Linked DNA regions of Panacibacter ginsenosidivorans. The protein of the gene in region 2 interacts with the protein of the main gene of each other region in a pairwise test. Links are inferred from orthologs where the notes say so. Each region holds a gene or a part of one and is shown on either strand. Other genes may lie near its edges.

Region 1 (3,072 bases), 3.6 Mb from region 2 along the record:
CATTCACAGGTGTTAACCCTTTACCTAATAAAATGGTATTGATTAACGCGGGGTTTCTGTTCGCATCACTGCCCGCCAAGAATGAATAAAGATCATTGGCGCCGTTTGCAGGTTTATCATTTGTTGTAAGAGAATGTATGTTTGGATTGTATGGCTCAGTTTCTCCCAGGTCCATCAGACCGACAATATTGCGTGTATTTGTCGTTGCCCCATTTCGATTGGTTACCCAAACTTCCAACCTTAATATTTGCACCTGGCTGTTTACGTAAGGCAGATTCTTCATCGTTTTATCATAATTTTTCATGAAGTACTGCCCCATCAAAAAGTGCTTATTCTCGTCGTAATCATCCAGCTTCTTATTAATAACCTGGTTAAGGCCGCCACCCTGTAATGTTAATGATTGTCTTTGGGAGCGCTGGTTTGCAAGAGCAGCTGTTATGAACAGTTTTCCAAATTGTAATTGGGTTTTAATGCCAAACAAACTCTGCACACTTGCCATTAAACTTCCTTTCGCCTGAAAAGAGATATTACCCGCTTCAACAGATTTAATTATCTCATCATCTTTTCCTTTATAATCAAGTTTCAACTGGTTCTCAAAATCGAAATTGGCAAGTGTATTATAACTTATAGGTAGTTTAAGTTTATCGCCAATATTGCCCATGATGTTTACATTGGCATTCATATTAAAGTCAAAACCACCATTCTTTCTCGCAGCTTCCGGCAATGTAGGATTCTTTACGTTTTGACCCTGGTAACCAGCAGTAAGGTCTACATTTCCTTCAGGTTTAATTTCAACTTTTAAACCATTTGGTCCTACTCCAAATATCCTGTCAAATAACTGCGGATAAACCCTGGGCTTAGGTCTTTGTATTTTCCGGTTAAGATCAAATACTGTACGGGAGCGTTCATTAAAATAATCATCTTCTGCTATCTGTGATTGCAACTTTAAAAATTCATCAAACGTAAGTGCAGATCTTCGATACACTGTATTGCCAATTTTTTCTACAATGAAGTATTGTTTGGTGGCAGGATCATATTCAATATCCTGCTTTATAATCGAAGTGTCTTTTATGTCAAATGGGTTATTATAACGCCACGTAAACCTATCACCACGCCTGTCTTTGATAGGAAAACGAAGCGAGTCTGTTTTTTGTGCATATACACCATTATGAAATGCACAGTAAAAAACAGCAACTACAGTAATAAGAATAAATTGGAGATAGCGAGTCAATTTCAGTAGCTCTGGTTAGGTAAAAGTTTCTCTTATAGGTTCTATAGATTTTTTAAAGCTTGTTTTATAATATCTTCCAAAGAAAGTGTTTCTTTAGCAGAATCTGAAACTTTTTTTACTGCTGATTCTGCCATCGCTCTAGCTATTCCCAGGCCTGTTAAAGCAGTTACAGCATCTCTTTCCGTTGAGGGAAAAACGATATTAGAGTTAACACCGGTTTCTAGAGAGATTTTCGCCAGTTTATCCCTGAGTTCAACAATTATTCTTTCAGCAGTTTTTTTCCCTATTCCTTTAACGCTTTCCAATTGTTTTGTATTGCCCTGCACAATTCCTTTTATGATCTCATCCGGCTGTAAACCACTCAGCATCATTCTTGCCGTAGATGCGCCAACACCCGAAACGCTGATCAGTTGCAAAAAAAGATCTTTTTCTCCCTGTGTGGCAAAACCAAAAAGCGTTTGGCCATTCTCTGTAATATGCAGGTAAGTATGTAACTGTCCTTCTTCTTTATTGCTAATTGAGGAATAGGTATGCAGGCTTATCTGCAGTTCATATCCTACCCCATTTACATCCACGATTATCTGCGATGGCGTTTTACGTGCAAATTTTCCTCTTACAAATGCAATCATAAAAATTGTTCAAATAGGTTTACTATAAAATAACCCGGTTAAGATAAAATGATTTTTTTAGATAAAAGCCAATAGATTTTTACTACACTTTTAAAGTCAAATTTATTTAGATGCCAGTTTTAATTCTATTGGTTTTATTGCTGCACCGCACACTTCAACTGCGATGATTTTTTGAAGTCACTGCCTGCAAATCTAAACATCGCAATTATTGATCAAAAGATGAAAGGATTGCGACGCAAGAAAAGATGCCATGAAAACATACTGTTGGTATTAATGAAATCTATATTAAACTAAAAAGACTTGCAGGTTAACGCAAAAAATATTGCGGTGCTGGTATCTGTTACCAATATAAAAGCATCTCAGAAAGGGGAATACTGTACGGGTGCCTGAATAGCGCTTAATATACTAAATATTAAACGGTACAAAATGGAGAGATAAAAAATACACAGCCATTTTATCCTATTGTAAGCAGCTACGACTTTCAATACTATTTTTTATACAGACTGCAGTATTTCATAGCCTCGCCTGTTGCGTCGCAATCACTTCATCTTTCAGATCAATGATGAAGCCACTGTATGCTTTAACTAATTATTCCCCTTTTACTTCTTCAACATTTACATAATAATTCTTCTCAATAAAAGATGTATCAAAAAGAATTTTGTTTTCCTTCGTCAATTCAATTTTTTTCCATTCTTTAGTGGGGGAGAGGCGAAGTTTTTGTGGGTCTTTATTTAAAACCAATTGCAAATTAAAGCCGGTGATACAATTATCCCATTTATAAAAAAGGTACTTATTATCTTTGGCATAATAATAGTTCAAAACAGGTATTTGCGTATTGCGTAAATACTGATCAAAGACTTTACTGAAATTAATACCTGATTGATTACTGATATAATTTTCTACCTGGGCCGTGGTTACTGTTTGATGATAATATGTTTTATTTAATCCCCTAAGTATCTGTCTCCATTTTGCATCGTTATCAATTGCATGACGAATAGTTTGCAAAAGATTACCTCCTTTATAATACATATCGCCGCTGCCTTCTTTGTTTACGCCATAAGGCCCAATAATGTTTGTTTCATTACGAATACGTTTACGTGTTCCATAGTTATATTCATTTCCTGCCTCTTTGCCATAGTAATAATCTGTGAATAACGTCTCACTGTAGTTGGTAAAACCTTCGTGCACCCACATATCAGCAAGATCTTTAGA
Region 2 (3,100 bases):
TACGATGAGGTAAATTCAGGTGGTAGTTTTGGCTCAAATCCTTTGATACAACATATAGGCATTGGGCAAGCTTCGATAGTAGAAAGCATTGAAATAAAGTGGCCTGTAACCAATACAATACAAGTATTCAAAAACTTAAAACCAGATTGTACTGTTAAAATAAAAGAAGGTAATGATCATATTATCATGATCTCACTTAGCAAAGTAGATTTCACTTCTGAAAGTGCAGGACTTATCAGTTGCGGGAAGAATTAGCAAGTAAAAATTTAAATTAAAAGCTTCTCAAAACACAATCGTTTTGAGAAGCTTTTTTTATTTGAGTAATTATTCCTAAATCTGCAGGCAGAAATCATCAATCCGCAATAGTATGACCATCTTTTCAAAAATTATCGCCGGAGAAATTCCCTCTTACAGAATTACAGAGAATGAAAAATTTTATGCTTTCTTAGATATTTTTCCACTGGTAAGAGGGCATGTATTGGTAGTTCCAAAAATAGAAGCAGATAAGTTCTTCGATATGCCCGATGATTACTTAAGTGAAATGTTGTTGTTTGCAAAGCCAATTGCAAAAGCAATTGAAAAAAGTTTTCATTGCGATCGTTGCGGTATAGAAGTCATCGGTCTTGAAGTGCCTCATGCACATATGCACTTGCTTCCTATCAACTCTTCCGATGACCTCAACTTTACAAGAAAGAAATTGAAATTATCTCCTGATGAATTAAAAGAAATACAGGAAAGAATTATGTCTGCAATGCTGTAGACTGTTGCTTTTGCAAAGCTTCCAACTGCAGAACATATCTTCTGCAAACATACAATGGTATAATTCCAATAACACCAAAGCTGCAATCAATCAGTATATGATAGATTGGAATACCTCTTATATTTCCACAAATAAATGCAAGTGGAATGATACTTACACAACAAAACATTCCCCAACTCAGAATAAATTTATTTCTCACAGGGTTTTTATAAACACCATAAAATAGTGCTGCAATTACAAGATGTGCAAAAGCTAACCAATCATACCCATAAAATAAAAAAGGATACTTTCCATAAGTATCAATAACACCATTAACTTTATTCAACCATGGGCCAAAAAACTGGTCATTATTCATATAGCCATGTTGCTGAAGAAAACTTAGTTCAGTATAAACAGGAAATGCAGTAATACCACTTAATGCAAGTACAATAATAAAGAACACTACAAGTATTCTTATCTTTTTTAAGCGTTGCTGTTGCATACAAATTATTTTTTGAGGATGCGCTCCTGGTTCCTGGAAATAAAATCTTCCCAACCTTTAAAACTCTTTGTAAGCTTACCTATCGGGGATGAGGTTTGATAATGATGACACAGCGCAACCGCAAGCGCATCCGTCGCATCAAAGTATTGCGGCCTTTCCTCAATACTCAAAGTTTGCTGCAACATTTTCCAAACCTGTTCCTTTGCTGCATTACCATTACCGGTAATCGATTGCTTCACTTTTTTTGGTGAATACTCCGTAACATTTATTCTTCCCTGCATTGCTGCTGCAATAGCCACGCCCTGCGCTCTTCCAAGCTTTAGCATGCTTTGTACATTCTTACCAAAGAAAGGCGCTTCAATAGCAAATGTGTGTGGCTTGTATTGCGTAATTAACAAATTTACTTTAGTATGTATCATTTCAAGTCGCTCATAAATATCTTTTACCGAGCCAAGCTTTAATACATCCATACAAAGGATCTTTATAACACTGCCATTTACTTCAATAATAGCATAGCCCATTACCACTGTACCGGGATCTATGCCAAGAATAATATTGCTTTTAGAGATTGCCATAACAATAACATACAAATGTACTTAACGAAAATCGACGGTCAATCATGAATCATGAATGAGTAGTAAGAATTATTTTGAACCAGGCCAAGAATAAACTTCAGGTTTCTGTTGCGTCGCACTCTTGTACTGGTGAATGGTGAGTGGTCAATGATGAATAAAACCATTGTGCAATTTATTGACCATTCACCATTGACGATTCACGATCCGAACGCACAAGTGAGTGACACAACAGGCGATACCCAAAGAACTAAAAGCCTGCTACATACAAAAATTTCCTTTTATAATTACGATTATGCCTTTTAAAAAGAATAATAATGCATGTGTGATAATGCAGTAATTTTCGTAAAATTTTTACAGTGGACGTATTAACGCTGAATGGCATTACAAAATATTATGGCCGCATTTGTGCATTGAACAACGTTTCGTTTTCAGTACCGGAAGGAAGCGTGTTTGGCATACTCGGTCCGAACGGCAGCGGCAAAACAACCATGCTGGGCATTGTGATGGATATTCTTAAAGCAAGTGCGGGAACTTTTACTTTTATGGGACAGCCGCCAACTGCAGCTATGCGCAGGCGCATTGGCACACTGCTGGAGACGCCAAATTTTTATCATTACTTATCTGCTGAAAGAAACCTGCGCATTGCTGCAGAGATAAAAGGAAAAGGTTTTGAACAAATAGATAGTGTATTGCAGAAAGTGAATTTGTATGAGCGAAGAGCCAGCAAGTTCAGCACGTATTCTTTGGGCATGAAACAAAGGTTGGCTATTGCATCCTGCTTGCTGGGAGATCCAGAAGTGCTGGTATTTGATGAGCCTACAAATGGCCTTGACCCTGTTGGTATTGCGGAGATAAGAGAGCTGATAAAAAATCTTGCTAAAGAAGGTAAGACGATTATTATGGCAAGTCATATGTTGGATGAAGTGGAAAAAGTTTGTACGCATGTTGCCATTTTAAAATTTGGCAATCTTATTACTGCGGGCAATGTAGATGAAGTATTGGTGAATGAAGACATCGTGGAAGTTGGTGCAACAAATATGCAGTTGCTTGAAAATGTATTGTCTTCAATGAACGGATATAAAGAGATAAAAAAGCAAAAAAATTACCTGCAGTTATTTTTTGAAACTGGTACAGCCAATCTTGAAACGATTAACACACATTGCTTTAATAATGGTGTTGTGTTGAATCACCTCCAATTGAAAAAGAAAAGTCTTGAAACAAAATTCCTTGAACTTACCAACAAATAAAACGCATGTTGCAATTATTAAAAATAGAATGGCTGAA

The links.
Region 1: the proteins of ruvC (region 2) and ruvA interact in binary tests that used the Escherichia coli proteins (3 or more experiments, as listed by UniProt). The link is inferred for Panacibacter ginsenosidivorans from one-to-one orthologs.

What each region holds. Positions count from the first base shown.
Region 1 is NZ_CP042435.1:389,215-392,286, reverse strand. What follows is about bases 67-2,898. They hold ruvA (Holliday junction branch migration protein RuvA), read right to left. Parts: upstream 1,861-2,898; coding sequence 1,273-1,860; downstream 67-1,272. Other genes in these bases: FRZ67_RS01560 (M1 family metallopeptidase), read right to left, coding at 2,449-2,898; sov (T9SS outer membrane translocon Sov/SprA), read right to left, coding at 67-1,231. Outside these bases: more of sov, read right to left, coding at 1-66; more of FRZ67_RS01560, read right to left, coding at 2,899-3,072. UniProt on the Escherichia coli protein: The RuvA-RuvB-RuvC complex processes Holliday junction (HJ) DNA during genetic recombination and DNA repair.
Region 2 is NZ_CP042435.1:3,947,881-3,950,980, reverse strand. Bases 32-2,891 are described here. They hold ruvC (crossover junction endodeoxyribonuclease RuvC), read right to left. Parts: upstream 1,817-2,891; coding sequence 1,247-1,816; downstream 32-1,246. Other genes in these bases: FRZ67_RS16555 (ATP-binding cassette domain-containing protein), read left to right, coding at 2,173-2,891; FRZ67_RS23445 (hypothetical protein), read left to right, coding at 1,925-2,119; FRZ67_RS16565 (hypothetical protein), read right to left, coding at 741-1,241; FRZ67_RS16570 (HIT family protein), read left to right, coding at 368-760; FRZ67_RS16575 (CRTAC1 family protein), read left to right, coding at 32-255. Outside these bases: more of FRZ67_RS16575, read left to right, coding at 1-31; more of FRZ67_RS16555, read left to right, coding at 2,892-3,063; FRZ67_RS16550 (ABC transporter permease), read left to right, coding at 3,069-3,100.